2 regions of the Neobacillus sp. DFD-2R genome follow, and region 1 is predicted to be linked to the other one. Evidence: predicted binding sites of a transcription regulator. Region 1 holds the regulator's gene; the other holds the start of a gene.
The links. The regulator CtsR, encoded in region 1, represses protease genes until heat stress. The targets are predictions, from matches to a motif close to ATGGTCAATAAAGGTCAAACA.
Positions count from the first base shown of each region.

Region 2: a site for CtsR is predicted at 3,090-3,110, ahead of clpP (ATP-dependent Clp endopeptidase proteolytic subunit ClpP). Genes of this name have one in related genera too.

Region 1 covers NZ_CM173228.1:5,361,575-5,370,577, reverse strand. Annotated here, with positions in the region: tRNA gene AC3ANV_RS27005 (tRNA-Arg) at 19-95, shown strand; tRNA gene AC3ANV_RS27000 (tRNA-Pro) at 104-180, shown strand; tRNA gene AC3ANV_RS26995 (tRNA-Ala) at 200-275, shown strand; rRNA gene AC3ANV_RS26990 (16S ribosomal RNA) at 461-2,010, shown strand; rRNA gene AC3ANV_RS26985 (23S ribosomal RNA) at 2,248-5,186, shown strand; rRNA gene rrf (5S ribosomal RNA) at 5,277-5,392, shown strand; gene AC3ANV_RS26975 (CtsR family transcriptional regulator) at 5,709-6,170, shown strand; gene mcsA (protein-arginine kinase activator protein McsA) at 6,198-6,749, shown strand; gene mcsB (protein-arginine kinase McsB) at 6,751-7,812, shown strand; gene clpC (ATP-dependent protease ATP-binding subunit ClpC) at 7,837-9,003, shown strand, end outside.
Region 2 covers NZ_CM173228.1:786,350-795,352, forward strand. Annotated here, with positions in the region: gene rapZ (RNase adapter RapZ) at 1-138, shown strand, start outside; gene AC3ANV_RS03735 (gluconeogenesis factor YvcK family protein) at 135-1,118, shown strand; gene whiA (DNA-binding protein WhiA) at 1,153-2,103, shown strand; gene AC3ANV_RS03745 (HPr family phosphocarrier protein) at 2,131-2,388, shown strand; gene clpP (ATP-dependent Clp endopeptidase proteolytic subunit ClpP) at 2,426-3,031, opposite strand; tRNA gene AC3ANV_RS03755 (tRNA-Arg) at 3,235-3,306, shown strand; gene AC3ANV_RS03760 (hypothetical protein) at 3,456-3,842, shown strand; gene AC3ANV_RS03765 (YolD-like family protein) at 3,794-4,066, shown strand; gene AC3ANV_RS03770 (alpha-helical endospore appendage domain-containing protein) at 4,421-5,419, shown strand; gene AC3ANV_RS03775 (alpha-helical endospore appendage domain-containing protein) at 5,940-6,359, shown strand; gene AC3ANV_RS03780 (hypothetical protein) at 6,396-6,644, shown strand; gene AC3ANV_RS03785 (alpha-helical endospore appendage domain-containing protein) at 6,979-7,263, shown strand; gene AC3ANV_RS03790 (sugar phosphate nucleotidyltransferase) at 7,866-9,003, shown strand, end outside.

The sequences.
Region 1 (9,003 bases):
AATTACTCTCAAAATAATGCGCCCGTAGCTCAATTGGATAGAGCGTCTGACTACGGATCAGAAGGTTATGGGTTCGACTCCTTTCGGGCGCGCCATTATAAATCGGGAAGTAGCTCAGCTTGGTAGAGCACTTGGTTTGGGACCAAGGGGTCGCAGGTTCGAATCCTGTCTTCCCGACCATTCATTTTCAATAACATACGGGGCCTTAGCTCAGCTGGGAGAGCGCCTGCTTTGCACGCAGGAGGTCAGCGGTTCGATCCCGCTAGGCTCCACCAAAAAAAAACAAAAATAATATATTGACAAGGTTGATATACTTTGTTATTATATTAAAGTCGCACTTGCGACATGATATTGTTCTTTGAAAACTAAACAAACAAGACGTGTAAACAAACAATAAACATTAGCAGATCTTTCGTAAGAAAGTGAAGCTAAGCCAACGTAACAAATGAGCTAATCAACTTTCTTGGAGAGTTTGATCCTGGCTCAGGACGAACGCTGGCGGCGTGCCTAATACATGCAAGTCGAGCGAATCTTTAGGAGCTTGCTCCTGAAGGTTAGCGGCGGACGGGTGAGTAACACGTGGGCAACCTGCCTGTAAGACTGGGATAACTTCGGGAAACCGGAGCTAATACCGGATAATCCTTTTCCTCACATGAGGAAAAGCTGAAAGACGGTTTCGGCTGTCACTTACAGATGGGCCCGCGGCGCATTAGCTAGTTGGTGAGGTAACGGCTCACCAAGGCGACGATGCGTAGCCGACCTGAGAGGGTGATCGGCCACACTGGGACTGAGACACGGCCCAGACTCCTACGGGAGGCAGCAGTAGGGAATCTTCCGCAATGGACGAAAGTCTGACGGAGCAACGCCGCGTGAGCGATGAAGGCCTTCGGGTCGTAAAGCTCTGTTGTTAGGGAAGAACAAGTACCGGAGTAACTGCCGGTACCTTGACGGTACCTAACCAGAAAGCCACGGCTAACTACGTGCCAGCAGCCGCGGTAATACGTAGGTGGCAAGCGTTGTCCGGAATTATTGGGCGTAAAGCGCGCGCAGGCGGTCCTTTAAGTCTGATGTGAAAGCCCACGGCTCAACCGTGGAGGGTCATTGGAAACTGGGGGACTTGAGTGCAGAAGAGGAAAGTGGAATTCCACGTGTAGCGGTGAAATGCGTAGAGATGTGGAGGAACACCAGTGGCGAAGGCGACTTTCTGGTCTGTAACTGACGCTGAGGCGCGAAAGCGTGGGGAGCAAACAGGATTAGATACCCTGGTAGTCCACGCCGTAAACGATGAGTGCTAAGTGTTAGAGGGTTTCCGCCCTTTAGTGCTGCAGCTAACGCATTAAGCACTCCGCCTGGGGAGTACGGCCGCAAGGCTGAAACTCAAAGGAATTGACGGGGGCCCGCACAAGCGGTGGAGCATGTGGTTTAATTCGAAGCAACGCGAAGAACCTTACCAGGTCTTGACATCCTCTGACACCCCTAGAGATAGGGCTTTCCCCTTCGGGGGACAGAGTGACAGGTGGTGCATGGTTGTCGTCAGCTCGTGTCGTGAGATGTTGGGTTAAGTCCCGCAACGAGCGCAACCCTTGATCTTAGTTGCCAGCATTCAGTTGGGCACTCTAAGGTGACTGCCGGTGACAAACCGGAGGAAGGTGGGGATGACGTCAAATCATCATGCCCCTTATGACCTGGGCTACACACGTGCTACAATGGATGGTACAAAGGGCTGCAAAACCGCAAGGTCGAGCCAATCCCATAAAACCATTCTCAGTTCGGATTGTAGGCTGCAACTCGCCTACATGAAGCCGGAATCGCTAGTAATCGCGGATCAGCATGCCGCGGTGAATACGTTCCCGGGCCTTGTACACACCGCCCGTCACACCACGAGAGTTTGTAACACCCGAAGTCGGTGGGGTAACCGTAAGGAGCCAGCCGCCTAAGGTGGGACAGATGATTGGGGTGAAGTCGTAACAAGGTAGCCGTATCGGAAGGTGCGGCTGGATCACCTCCTTTCTAAGGATATATGCCGGACATATGAGCCGGACAAAACAGTTTGTTTGAAACACGTTCTTTGTTTGTTTAGTTTTGAGAGAGCAATTCTCTCGAAGCTTTTTTTATTCGTTCTTTGAAAACTGGATAATCGTAAAGAAGAAGTCAAAGTAAGAACCGAGTTATAGGGAAAAATGCAGTTCAATTTTTCCTTGCCATTTTAGTTTTCTCTCTTATTAAGTAAGAGAAATAAACCTTTTAGGTTAAGTTAGAAAGGGCGCACGGTGAATGCCTTGGCACTAGGAGCCGATGAAGGACGGGACTAACACCGATATGCTTCGGGGAGCTGTAAGTAAGCTTTGATCCGGAGATTTCCGAATGGGGAAACCCGCTGTTCGTAATGGAACAGTATCTTTACCTGAATACATAGGGTATGGAAGGCATACCCGGGGAACTGAAACATCTAAGTACCCGGAGGAAGAGAAAGCAAACGCGATTCCCTGAGTAGCGGCGAGCGAAACGGGACATAGCCCAAACCAAGAGGCTTGCCTCTTGGGGTTGTAGGACACTCAACATGGAGTTACAAAGGAACGGGGTAGATGAAGCGATCTGGAAAGGTCCGTCATAGAAGGTAAAAACCCTGTAGTTGAAACTTCGTTCCCTCCTGAGTGGATCCTGAGTACGGCCGGACACGTGAAATCCGGTCGGAAGCAGGGAGGACCATCTCCCAAGGCTAAATACTCCCTAGTGACCGATAGTGAACCAGTACCGTGAGGGAAAGGTGAAAAGCACCCCGGAAGGGGAGTGAAATAGTTCCTGAAACCGTGTGCCTACAAGTAGTCAGAGCCCGTTTATGGGTGATGGCGTGCCTTTTGTAGAATGAACCGGCGAGTTACGATTACATGCAAGGTTAAGTTGAAGAGACGGAGCCGCAGCGAAAGCGAGTCTGAATAGGGCGAATGAGTATGTGGTCGTAGACCCGAAACCAGGTGATCTACCCATGTCCAGGGTGAAGTCCAGGTAACACTGGATGGAGGCCCGAACCCACGCACGTTGAAAAGTGCGGGGATGAGGTGTGGGTAGCGGAGAAATTCCAATCGAACTTGGAGATAGCTGGTTCTCTCCGAAATAGCTTTAGGGCTAGCCTCACGTAGTAAGAGTCTTGGAGGTAGAGCACTGTTTGGACTAGGGGCCCTCATCGGGTTACCGAATTCAGACAAACTCCGAATGCCAAAGACTTATCCGTGGGAGTCAGACTGCGAGTGATAAGATCCGTAGTCAAAAGGGAAACAGCCCAGACCACCAGCTAAGGTCCCAAAGTATACGTTAAGTGGAAAAGGATGTGGAGTTGCTTAGACAACCAGGATGTTGGCTTAGAAGCAGCCACCATTTAAAGAGTGCGTAATAGCTCACTGGTCGAGTGACTCTGCGCCGAAAATGTACCGGGGCTAAACGTATCACCGAAGCTGTGGATTGACATCGTTGATGTCAGTGGTAGGAGAGCGTTCTAAGGGCGTTGAAGTCAGACCGTAAGGACTGGTGGAGCGCTTAGAAGTGAGAATGCCGGTATGAGTAGCGAAAGATGAGTGAGAATCTCATCCACCGAATGCCTAAGGTTTCCTGAGGAAGGCTCGTCCGCTCAGGGTTAGTCGGGACCTAAGCCGAGGCCGAAAGGCGTAGGCGATGGACAACAGGTTGATATTCCTGTACCACCTCTTTATCGTTTGAGCAACGGGGGGACGCAGGAGGATAGGGTAAGCGCGCTGTTGGATATGCGCGTCTAAGCAGTTAGGCTGCAAGCGAGGCAAATCCCGCTTGCGTTAGGCTCGAGCTGTGACAGCGAGGGAAATTTAGTACCGAAGTTCCTGATTCCACACTGCCAAGAAAAGCCTCTAGCGAGATAAAAGGTGCCCGTACCGCAAACCGACACAGGTAGGCGAGGAGAGAATCCTAAGGTGAGCGAGAGAACTCTCGTTAAGGAACTCGGCAAAATGACCCCGTAACTTCGGGAGAAGGGGTGCTCTTTGGGGTGAATAGCCTCGAAGAGCCGCAGTGAATAGGCCCAGGCGACTGTTTAGCAAAAACACAGGTCTCTGCGAAGCCGCAAGGCGAAGTATAGGGGCTGACGCCTGCCCGGTGCTGGAAGGTTAAGAGGAGGGGTTAGCCTTAAAAGCGAAGCTCTGAATCGAAGCCCCAGTAAACGGCGGCCGTAACTATAACGGTCCTAAGGTAGCGAAATTCCTTGTCGGGTAAGTTCCGACCCGCACGAAAGGCGTAACGATCTGGGCACTGTCTCAACGAGAGACTCGGTGAAATTATAGTACCTGTGAAGATGCAGGTTACCCGCGACAGGACGGAAAGACCCCGTGGAGCTTTACTGTAGCCTGATATTGAATTTTGGTACAGCTTGTACAGGATAGGTAGGAGCCGTAGAAGCTGGAGCGCTAGCTTCGGTGGAGGCGTCGGTGGGATACTACCCTGGCTGTATTGAAATTCTAACCCGCACCCCTCATCGGGGTGGGAGACAGTGTCAGGTGGGCAGTTTGACTGGGGCGGTCGCCTCCTAAAGAGTAACGGAGGCGCCCAAAGGTTCCCTCAGAATGGTTGGAAATCATTCGTAGAGTGTAAAGGCACAAGGGAGCTTGACTGCGAGACCTACAAGTCGAGCAGGGACGAAAGTCGGGCTTAGTGATCCGGTGGTTCCGCATGGAAGGGCCATCGCTCAACGGATAAAAGCTACCCCGGGGATAACAGGCTTATCTCCCCCAAGAGTCCACATCGACGGGGAGGTTTGGCACCTCGATGTCGGCTCATCGCATCCTGGGGCTGTAGTCGGTCCCAAGGGTTGGGCTGTTCGCCCATTAAAGCGGTACGCGAGCTGGGTTCAGAACGTCGTGAGACAGTTCGGTCCCTATCCGTCGTGGGCGCAGGAAATTTGAGAGGAGCTGTCCTTAGTACGAGAGGACCGGGATGGACGCACCGCTGGTGTACCAGTTGTCTTGCCAAAGGCATCGCTGGGTAGCTATGTGCGGACGGGATAAGTGCTGAAAGCATCTAAGCATGAAGCCCCCCTCAAGATGAGATTTCCCATAGCGTCAAGCTAGTAAGAACCCTGAAAGATGATCAGGTTGATAGGTCAGAGGTGGAAGCGCGGTGACGTGTGGAGCTGACTGATACTAATCGTTCGAGGACTTAACCAAGTCATATATATATGAACAAGGTGAACTCGTTTTTACCAAACTTCTTCTGCATTATCCAGTTTTGAGGGAATGAAACCTCAAAGAAAATAGCCTGGCAGCAATGGCGAGAAGGTCACACCCGTTCCCATACCGAACACGGAAGTTAAGCTTCTCAGCGCCGATGGTAGTTGGGACTTTGTCCCTGTGAGAGTAGGACGTTGCCAGGCAAGAATAAAGGATAACCCGATATGGGGTTGTCCTTTTTTGTCGTTTAGGAAACTATAAAATAATTGCAAATCTAATAGTTAAAGTAAAAAATGTTAAAAATCGTACAAAATTTTCACATCGCTTACCCCATTCAACAAAACAAAAGAAACCAACAAAAATTCTACCTAACTAAACAAACCCCCAATAAATAAAAACTTCCACGTTTCACAACCGCGAGATTTGGAGAAAATCATTAGTATAGAATCGTTGCAACTGCATAAAATTTTCAGTATAATTTATGTCAAATATAGTCAAAGTCAGATAGGGGGTGGGAAGATGAGAAACATCTCCGATATTATTGAGAATTATTTAAAACAAGTTTTAGAAATGAGTGAGCAGGACCTTGTTGAAATTAAACGAAGTGAAATTGCTGATAAATTTCAATGTGTTCCCTCGCAAATTAATTATGTAATTAATACACGATTTACGATTGAAAGAGGATATATTGTAGAAAGTAAACGAGGCGGCGGGGGCTATATTCGGATTATGAAGGTTCAATCGCATGATTTAGCCCATTTAATTGACCATTTGCTGTCACTTTTTCAAAGCAGAATAAGTCAGACAAGTGCAGAAGATGTCATCGTTAGATTAGTTCAAGAGGAAATAATAACAAAGAGGGAAGCGAAAATAATGCTTAGCGTTATTGATCGCTCTGTTTTATACATTGATCTTCCGTACCGCGATGAATTACGGGCAAGAATGCTTAAAGCAATGTTAACTACTTTAAAATATAAATAAATTATGCACGCCGGAGAGGTGAAAAAAATGATTTGCCAAGAATGTAATCAAAGGCCTGCAGCACTGCATTTTACAAAAATCATTAACGGCGAAAAGACAGAAGTACATCTTTGTGAAAAGTGTGCTCAGGAAAAAGGAGATATGTTTATCTTCAGTGGAGGTTCCGGTTTCGCTTTTAATAATCTACTAGCAGGCTTACTAAATCTTGATCCATCCATTCAAAAACAAAATGAAAATCCATTCCATCAAGAAGAGATTCTTCAATGTAATCAATGTTCTATGACATTTCCACAGTTTGTTAAGGTAGGCCGCTTCGGCTGTGCTCATTGTTATGACACATTTAAGGAACAGCTTAAACCGGTGTTAGGTCGTCTTCATAGTGGAAATTGGTCACATAATGGTAAAATACCGAAGAGAATTGGCGGAGGCATTCATCTTCGAAAACAGATTGAAGACCTGAAAAATGAACTGAAGGAATCAATCTCACATGAAGAGTTTGAAAAGGCAGCTGAGATTCGGGATGAAATTCGCACATTAGAAAAGAAATTAACGGGTAGCCATGGAGAGGAGGGAGAATAACGTGTCGCTTGAACGTTTTCTTAATCAAGCTGTCAGCTCATGGATGAGCGCAGAAGGACCTGATTCAGATATTGTCCTAAGTTCCCGAATCCGTTTAGCCCGAAACTTTGAGGACTATAAATTTCCAACACTCTTTACGCATGAAGAAGCAAAAAAAATCATTTTAACAATGGAAGAAATTTTAAGCCGTTCTGGTTTTAAAAAGTTTGGGCAAATGGAATTATTGAAAATAGGTGAAATGCAGCCACTTCAGAAAAGGGTATTAGTTGAAAAACATTTAATTAGTCCCCATTTAGCTGAAGATTCTCCATATGGAGCTGTCTTAGTAACTGAAAATGAAGAAGTTAGTATTATGATTAATGAAGAGGACCATATACGGATTCAATGCCTATTCCCCGGATTACAATTATCGGAAGCATTGGATACAGCCAATGAAATAGATGATTGGCTTGAAAATCATATACAGTACGCATTTGATGAGAAATACGGCTATCTTACCAGCTGTCCGACGAATGTAGGAACAGGTCTTCGGGCTTCCGTTATGATGCACTTGCCGGGATTGATTTTAACACAGCAAATTAATCGGATTATACCCGCAATTAATCAATTAGGGCTGGTTGTTAGAGGAATTTACGGGGAAGGCAGCGAAGCTTTAGGTAATATCTTTCAAATTTCCAACCAAATCACCCTTGGTAAATCGGAAGAGGATATTGGACGTGATCTGAAGGGAGTTGTTAGCCAGCTAATTTCACAGGAAAGGTCCTCACGTGAAGCATTACGGAAAACTTCTAACATACAATTAGAAGACAGAGTGTACCGATCATATGGAGTATTAACAAATAGCAGAATTATTGAAACTAAAGAAGCAGCAAGATGTCTATCTGATGTTCAGCTTGGAATTGATATGGGCTTTATTAACAATATGCCCAAAAATATATTAAATGAATTAATGATTCTGACACAGCCCGGTTTTCTCCAGCAATATGCAGGCGGCCCGCTAAGGCCAAATGAAAGAGATATCAGAAGGGCTGCATTAATTAGAGAACGACTAAAAATGGAATAAGAAAATGGTGAGGAGGAAGAGAATATGATGTTCGGTCGTTTTACTGAAAGAGCACAAAAGGTTTTAGCTTTAGCACAAGAGGAAGCAATCCGTCTAGGTCATAATAATATTGGAACAGAGCATATTTTATTGGGATTGGTTCGTGAAGGCGAAGGAATTGCTGCGAAGGCCCTTTATGGCCTTGGATTAGGTTCAGATAAGATTCAAAAAGAAGTTGAAAATTTAATCGGTAAAGGGCAGGAAACTTCCCAAACCATTCATTATACACCAAGAGCTAAAAAAGTTATTGAATTGTCAATGGATGAAGCCCGTAAATTAGGCCATTCTTATGTTGGAACAGAGCATATACTCCTTGGTTTAATCCGTGAAGGTGAAGGTGTTGCTGCACGGGTACTCAATAACCTTGGCGTCAGCTTAAATAAGGCACGCCAGCAAGTGCTTCAATTATTAGGCAGTAACGAATCAGGCGGACATCAGGGCGGTGCATCGGTCAGTGCCAATACTCCAACACTCGATAGTCTTGCCAGAGACCTAACAGCAATTGCAAGAGAAGGAAGTCTTGACCCGGTTATCGGAAGAAGTAAAGAGATTCAACGTGTTATTGAGGTTTTAAGCCGCCGGACAAAAAATAACCCTGTTTTAATTGGAGAACCCGGGGTTGGTAAAACAGCGATTGCGGAAGGTCTTGCCCAACAAATTGTTAATAATGAAGTACCTGAGATTCTTAGAGATAAACGAGTAATGACCCTTGACATGGGGACAGTTGTAGCCGGAACAAAATATCGCGGTGAATTTGAGGACCGTTTGAAAAAGGTAATGGATGAGATTCGTCAAGCAGGAAATATCATTCTATTCATTGATGAGCTTCATACCTTAATCGGAGCCGGAGGAGCAGAAGGTGCCATCGATGCTTCAAATATTTTGAAGCCTTCTCTGGCTCGCGGAGAGCTACAGTGTATTGGTGCAACCACTCTTGATGAATATCGGAAGTATATTGAAAAAGATGCGGCACTGGAACGCCGTTTCCAGCCAATTCGCGTTGATGAGCCAACGGCGGAAGAGTCTGTTCAAATTTTAAAGGGATTACGCGATCGTTATGAAGCACATCATCGTGTATCGATTACAGATGAAGCGATAGATGCAGCTGTTAAACTATCAGATCGATACATTTCTGACAGATTTCTACCTGAT
Region 2 (9,003 bases), 890 kb from region 1:
GTCGTTGCGATTGGATGTACAGGCGGACAACATCGTTCAGTCGCATTGGCTGAATATATTGGCCGATTTTTTGAACATGATTACAAGACCTGTGTTTCACATCGTGACATTGAGAGGAGAAAGGACAAAACAACATGAGAGATTTTGGACAGCCCAGAATTGTCATCGTTGGCGGAGGAACGGGATTGCCTGTATTATTACGGGGCCTAAAACAGTATCCTGTTGATATTACCGCGATTGTTACGGTTGCCGATGATGGCGGAAGCTCTGGAAGGCTGCGCGATGATTTGCATATTCCGCCCCCCGGTGATATTCGCAATGTTTTAGCGGCATTATCTGATGTAGAGCCGCTTGTTGAGGAAATGTTTCAACATCGATTTTCTACATCGAATGAATTATCCGGACATTCACTTGGGAACTTAATATTAGCGGCGATGACTTCCATTACCGGGAATTTTGTGCATGCTATTCAAGAAATGAGTAAGGTATTAAATGTTCGTGGCAAGGTATTGCCGGCAGCAAACCAAAGCGTTGTTTTACATGCCGAAATGGAAGATGGGACGATTGTTTCAGGGGAATCGAAAATCCCCTACTCCGGTAAAAGGATTAAAAAGGTCTTTTTAACACCCGGGAATATTCGCCCATTACCGGAAAGCATTCAAGCAATTCGGCAGGCTGATTTAATAATAATTGGCCCGGGAAGCTTATACACCAGTATTCTGCCGAATCTTCTCGTTCCCAGATTGGGGGATGAAATCTGTCGCTCTCATGCAAATAAGGTATATATTTGTAATTTGATGACACAAGCCGGAGAAACGCATGGGTTTACCGCAAGTGATCATGTTCAGGCTATTTACGATCACATGAGCGGTGCGTGCATTAATACGATATTAGTAAATAATGAAGAGATTCCCCCGGATATCCAGCTTCGCTATAATGAGGAGTTAGCGGATCCGGTACAATATGATTTGCCGCGGCTATATGAGCTTGGGCTTGAAGTAGTTCATGCAGATATTGCCGTACAGGAAAATGGGGCACTTCGGCATGATCCGAAAAAAGTAGCCCAAATTTTATATAATTTATTAATAACTGAAACCAAAAAGCGCTTTGATGCGTAAATAAAGGTGTCCGGTAAAAAGGGGGGTGAAGGGGATGTCTTTCGCTTCGGAAACGAAAAAAGAATTAACGAACCTGGAAGTGAAATCGTGCTGTATTCAAGCAGAGCTTTCCGCTTTAATTCGCATGAACGGTTCTCTATCATTCTCCAATCGTAAGTTAATTGTCGATATTCAAACTGAAAATGCAGCAATCGCCAGAAGAATATATACATTACTAAAAAAGAGTTACCAAATTCAAGTTGAGCTGCTGGTAAGGAAAAAAATGCGTTTGAAAAAAAATAATGTCTATATTGTCCGTTTATCGCAGCAAGCAAGAGAAATACTTGAGGATACAAAAATCCTAGGTGAAGGATTCACCTTCATTCATGATATTTCTAAGGAGCTAGTGAAAAAGAAGTGTTGTAAGCGTTCTTATTTACGGGGAGCATTTCTAGCCGGAGGCTCAGTAAACAACCCTGAAACGTCTTCTTATCATTTGGAAATTTTTTCGCTTTATAAAGAACATAATGATTCTTTGTGCGAATTGATGAATACATTTGGTTTAAACAGTAAAACGCTCGAGCGAAAAAAGGGCTTCATTACCTATCTAAAAGAGGCAGAAAAAATAACCGAATTTTTGAATATCATTGGTGCCCATAATGCCTTGCTTCGTTTTGAGGATGTAAGAATTGTAAGGGATATGAGGAATTCCGTTAATCGTCTTGTAAATTGTGAAACAGCAAACTTAAATAAAACAATCGGTGCTTCCATCAGGCAGGTAGAAAATATCCGCTTTATTGACCAAACTGTCGGGCTTCATATTTTGCCTGATAAGTTAAGGGAAATTGCCGAACTGCGGATGAATTTTACGGATGTTACCTTAAAAGAGTTAGGGGAAATGGTCTCAGGCGGATCCATTAGTAAGTCGGGGATAAATCATAGATTAAGAAAAATAGATGAAATTGCTGAAAAATTGCGTCTAGGTGAATTAGATCCAAGAAAATAGAAAAATTACATGAGGAGGAATTTTGTAATGAGGGTAAAACAAGCAGAAGTAAAATTGAAAACAGGGCTTCAAGCACGACCTGCAGCCTTATTTGTCCAAGAAGCAAACCGATTTTCATCGGATATATTTCTTGAAAAGGATGGAAAAAAGGTAAATGCAAAAAGCATAATGGGATTAATGAGTCTTGCTGTTGGTACAGGAGTTGTGATTAACATTGTGGCTGATGGTGATGATGAAGAAAATGCGATTAATGTATTAAGCGAATTTATCGAAAAAGAACATTAAAAAAAGGGTTTGGCGGTTACAGCCAAACCCTTACTGTTTACTTTTTATTTTTTTCATCAAATAGGTTACGTGTGATGATTTGGTCAATCAGGCCATATTCCTTTGCTCTTTCCGCTGTCATGAAATTATCGCGGTCTGTATCTTTTTGAATAACCTCAAGTGGCTGGCCTGTACGTTCGGCTAAAATTCCATTTAATTTTTCACGAAGGAATAGAATGCGTTTTGCCGCAATTTCAATTTCCGTTGCTTGTCCTTGTGCACCGCCAAGTGGCTGGTGAATCATAACTTCCGCGTTAGGCAGAGCATAGCGCTTCCCTTTTTCACCTGCGGCTAGTAAGAAAGCACCCATCGATGCTGCCATACCTATACATACCGTAGATACATTTGCTTTAATATATTGCATTGTATCATAAATCGCCATCCCGGCTGTGATACTTCCACCCGGACTATTGATGTAAAGTGTAATGTCTTTTTCAGGGTTTTCCGCTTCAAGGAATAATAACTGTGCAACAATAGAATTGGCAACATGATCATCAATGGCACTGCCAAGCATAATAATCCGGTCTTTTAAAAGACGGGAATAAATGTCATATGCTCTCTCGCCCCGATTTGTTTGTTCAATAACTGTAGGAATCAAATTCATTTTTCTTCCTCCTCCTGAGTTTGAAAGTGAAAATAATATGTATTGTTATCATACACTGATGGTCAATAAAGGTCAAACAAATTGACTTTAAATTGTTCGACAACTTTCCCTATTCCATCATAACCAATCAGGAGTATTTTAAACCTATTAAGTACTTGCAAAGTTTTAGAACATGGCATATAATATGAAGGTCGCTAATATTTGCCCTCGTGGTGCAACGGATAGCACGTAAGATTCCGGTTCTTGAGATGTGGGTTCGATTCCTGCCGAGGGCGTAATAAAGTCAATGTTAACAGTGCCTCTACGCTTTACTACAAAGCGTCGGGGCATTTTTCATTTTGGGTACAGTTCAACCAAAAAAACCACGCATAAAAACCACGCAGTGCAGGACGCTCCTTACGTTAATTCGAAGGAGGGATCCGCTATGAAACGAAGAAACACCATTACGAATGTTTCCGTACAACACGCTCTTGAAAGAAATACCACGCAATTACAGGTCTCAAATTCTCAAAACGCTGTCAAAGAATTCTTAAGGCATTGCCGTATTAAAGGACTTTCAACCGATACCGTAAAATTCTACGATAAAGAACGTTTAAAAGACGTTTCATTTGATGGCAAAGGAACGATTAATGTCGAATATGCTAAAAACCGATACGCTCGCCGTATACCCCTTACAAAGCGTCTGAGAGAGGTATTAAAAGCTTATATCCAAGAACGTGGGGTATTGGACACCGACATTTTATTTATTAGCGTGCATTCGAAATGCAACCCTCGATGTTTAAGGATCAAGAACGCCAGCCTAAACCGTTAATTGACGTCTATGAACTCGAGGAATTCGACCAGCGGATATGTTATGCGATGGAGTACCATCTTGCAGTTAAGTTAACTGTATGGGACGATGGCTTTACGGAGGAAGTTACAGTCCACGTTCACTACGTTGATTCGATTTCCCATGATCTGCATATAGAGGATAATGCAGGAAAATTCGAGCAGATAACTTTTGAACATGTGGTCGGGAGGGTTGTTATAGATTAGGCGGACACTATCGATACCAATTAGCAATTAGATAATTGAAAGCGCAATGCTAGCTTAGTTTTTATGAATGTGAAGTTACTCTGCAAACCTACTATTGCCCCCGACTTCCAAACCCATTTCGAATGCACTTGTAATTAAAAATCGCCAAACTGTTACAGTGTAACGAAACAAGCTAAAGGGGGGAAAGTCCACACCCATAATATATACCTTCAAACGATGAATTCATTTCATGTTAGTTTGATGGATTTCTTGAATCCGGAAGAAAAGTATTTATAACGGGGCAATGGCCGTGTTCTAGGTGCACTATTAGGCATACGTATACATAGTTCTAAAAAATAAAAGAGGTGAATGATTTTGTCCTTCCCGAACATTCCTAATATTACGCCTACCATTTCGGTTACGGTAGAGGAGACGATTCCTTTACTATTAAGTTCTATTGCCCTTGAAGAATTAGCTCTTGCTCACATCATGAATGCCGAGGCAGAGAAGCTTCAATTTGTTTTAGGAACACTAGAAGGCGCAACAACCAGGTTGTCTCCTGCTGTATTTTCAGTAACTGATCTTCTTACGGTCGACTCAAGTGCTCAAAGAACCCTTCGTGATGTCATTAAGAAGGAAATGCTGCTAGAATTTAAGTTTGAAAACATTCTTGATTTAATCAGACCAGCCAATCCATTAAGTACTCCGACAACAGCTACATTTACTAACCCGTTTCCGATTATTATCGATGGCGACACGGTGGGACCGACCAATCCATTAAGTACTCCGACAACAGCTACATTTACTAACCCGTTTCCGATTATTATCGATGGCGACACGGAGGGACCAGCCAATCCATTAAGTACTCCGACAACAGCTACATTTACTAACCCGCTTCCGATTATTATCGATGGCGACACGGAGGGACCAGCCGCTCCATATCCGTCATCTATTAACGTGGCAGGTTTGACTGGTACCATTGCTAAAGTGACAGTGACATTAAATAATATGTCCCACACCTTCCCGGGTGACCTTGATATCTTACTTGTTGGACCACAGGGTCAGAATATTATCCTTATGTCGGATACAGGCAATGGGTTTCCTATCTTCGGTTTCACGTTAACATTTGACGATGATGCAGCAACTCCAGTGCCAGCCCCAATCGTCTCCGGTACGTACCAGCCGACAAATAACGGACCTGGTGATGTTTTTCCCCCACCAGCACCGATGTCGCCATATGGTTCAGCGTTAAGCGTATTCGATGGGACAAATCCAAATGGTATATGGAATCTTTTCGTGGTTGATGATGCATTTATAGACTCTGGCGATATAGCCGGCGGATGGTCTTTAACCATCACGACTACTTGTCCTTAGAACACATTAAAACAGTTTTATAATTAAATGAACTTAAATCATAATCGCAAGACACGAGCTAATGCCGATGCAGCCATTGGCGGGGGGAAGCACGACGACTCAAAAGCGTTCGTTTAATTTGATGGATCCGGAAACAAACGAAGAAATGTAACTGCATTCGGTGAGATAGTCGACTTCCCCGATTATCTTCTCGGTTTATGATGGGGTTCAATGTTTGTATATCGCTAACCTTCACGTCATGCTCGTCAAATATATTCCACAACGGTCAGCAATCGTTGGATACGTAATCCCCTTATTTTAAAAATACCACTAAAAAATAAATTGTTTATAAACACAGCGGTTTAGGCTGTGTTTTTTGTGTATAAAATATGGGGTTTTTTGCGTTTTTTTACTTTTTTATTCTGCTCTTACAGTAGAGGTATGGAACAATTTTGCAAAAAATTTTTGTCCATACACCAGACCGGGCAGTAGCACATATACATAGGTGTGTGCAAAATATTCTAGAAGAGGTGTCAAACAAATGCCAAAGCATCACCACAGGGATGAGGATGATAAAAAGTTGCCAAAGCATCACCACAGGGATGGGGATGATAAACATTCGCAAAATCATCACCGCCAGGATGAGGGAGATAAACATTGCCATAAAGATGAAGATGATAAACATTCATTAAATCATGTCCTGTTTGATTTAATCAAATCGGTCGCCAATGAAGAAGAGGCATTGGCTCTTCTTATCCGAGCTGAAGCGGATAAAATTCAAGCTTTTATAGGAAAAAATTGTGACTTCCCTACGAAACCATGTAATGAAGAAATTATTGAGCTAAACCAATCGGTTAAACAAATGCTGGAAACAATTGTGATGAAAGAATGGCTTTTACTTAAGAAATTGGAAAGAACGCTTGAGGTCATTCATAGACCACGGGAAGAGTGCAAAGATTGAGCACTATTGTTTACCATCGGGAAGGGGTAAATAAAAATGGGGGATCATTTTAGCGAAGATGTCAACCAAATGTTAGAAGAATCTCTCTCTCAGATAAAATCATCATTAAAACACCTTACAAATACTGTCCACATACTTGAAAAGGCAGTAAGGGAACAAGATTGTTTTTCTCAATTCGATATTTTTAAAGTAGAAAGGGATATAGAAAGTCAAGGTCATTCCATTACAGAGTTAAAGCAAATGATGGAGAGGAAGAGAATGGTATTTAAAATAATAAAAAAATGAAACAGACACACTAATGTGCTGTCTGTTTTATTTTTTATGAAAAGTGATAAGAAGCATTAAATGTAAAATGGTATGGTAAAAAACGCAACCTTAGGTTCAATCCTCTTCCAAAGGCAGTAAATATCCTAAGTATCTCGGGTATTTCAGATGCTGTTGTCATAACAGTTTTATAAACTTATTGGAAAATAATTGTTATCCCATACCAAGGAAGACAGGAAAGGGTTTTTTATTTAAATAGATTGCACAAAAAAATAATGATTTCATATAGGTATAATGTGATCCATATGCGGATGTTTAATATGTTAAAAAGACTTACGACAAGAGGAGGGCCAACATGGGTTTACCGGAAATTCCAAAAGATTTTCATATCCCGAAAAGGCGGGACGTTGTTACGTTGAAATTGGCTGGAATAGCACTTATGGAACAATCATTGGCAAATTTGTTAGAAACGGAAGTCGAAATTCTCCAGACCACTGTTTGCGAATTTAAACATAATAAGGCTTCCCACAGAGACCTTAAGAAGGCAAACAGGAAGGCAGAACGAATGCTGCGGGCAGTCATTGCGAAAGAAATTCTTCTATTGTTTGAACTTGAAGATACCATTGATTTCTTGCTTTGAAATATTGAGGGAAATACAAAAACAGCCAGTGCTTTTAGAAAATAGCTTGGCTGTTTCTGGTGTTCAAAACCCAATTTCATTATGGGTGATAAACCCTCTCCAACTATACGCAGTACATAAACTTTCACCATCGACAGTGCTAACCATATTTGATTGGTTAGTTCCGTTATTTTGAGAGCCGCCGCCGCCAACTGTAGCGGGAGAGCCGCCGCCAAAACCGCCATTATGAGTTCCTCCTGCTCCGGCACCGCCAGCACCGCCGCCACCCCCGGCTGCAACCAGAAGGTTAGCAAGTGTTACAGTACCAGTGCCTCGCCAAACAAAGCTGCCACCGCCGCCGTCATTAGTAGATCCTGGCCCTGTTTCCCTGTTGGCCGACCAATATAGTCAGTACATCACCAGGTGAAACTGTGAAATCACCCTGAATAGATTTACCCCATTCTTGTTAGGAGCTGGAAAAATCCAGAGTAAAATCTTTCTTTTTATTTATAATCCAGTATTCTTGGGTTTTTATCTATTTCATAATGTCAGATGCATTCATAGGATATTTAATTCAGGGAGAAGATATATTTTTGCCTAATTTACGTCTAGAGGTGTATATAATGAAACTTATATTGCTGTCAGGAGGTTCCGGGAAACGATTATGGCCGCTTTCCAATGACTCTAGATCGAAGCAGTTTTTAAAGATGCTAACTCGTTCTGAAGAGAAGCTGGAATCCATGGTTCAGAGACTTTGGAGACAATTAGAGTTGAATCAATTAAAGGATAGTTCGTATATCTCGACAAGTAATACACAAGTGGATATTCTTCAAAGTCAATTAGGGACCGAAGTGCCGTTAATTATTGAACCAGAACGAAAAGATACATTTCCGGCAATCGCATTAGCGGCAACTTATTTGTATTCCATCATTGGTGTTAATCGAAATGAAGTCATTATTGTAATGCCTGTTGATCCTTTTGTGGAAAATCAATTTTTTAATAAAGTCAAAGAATTAGAGGATGTTATTTTACAATCAAGTATGGATATCGCTTTAATTGGTGTAAATCCTGCCTATGCTTCGACAAAATACGGCTACATCATTCCTGAAAAAGTTGAAAAGAACTGTCAACAAGCACAAGAATATTTAAAAGTAATTGGTTTTAAGGAAAAACCGACAGAGGAGCAGGCAGAGCGCTTAATAAAACAGCAGGCACTATGGAATTGCGGCGTATTTGCCTTTAAATTGGGCTATATGATTAATCAGCTGGAAAAAAGGGGGTTTCCTGCTCAATATGATAAGGTTAAAGAGCACTATAATATACTACCTAAAATAAGCTTTGATTATGAAATTGTGGAAAAGGCAGAGCGGATTGCTGTTATTCCCTATAACGGTTATTGGAGAGACTTGGGGACTTGGAATACATTGACTGAGGGTATGAAAACAAATATCGTAGGCAGAGGTTCGATGAGTGATGATTGCATCAATACACATTTAATCAATGAATTAGATATACCTGTGGTTGTATTAGGTGCTTCAAACATAGTTGTGGCAACAAGTCCCGATGGCATTTTAGTTTCAGATAAATCCGTAAGCCACCATGTCAAAGAAATCGTAAAAGATTTAGAACAACGACCTATGTTCGAGGAGCGCCGTTGGGGGTGGTATCGTGTCTTAGACTACAAAAAATCCACTGAGGGAATGGAAGTTCTGACAAAGCGGTTATGTATATTAGAAGGACATAACCTAAGCTACCAATATC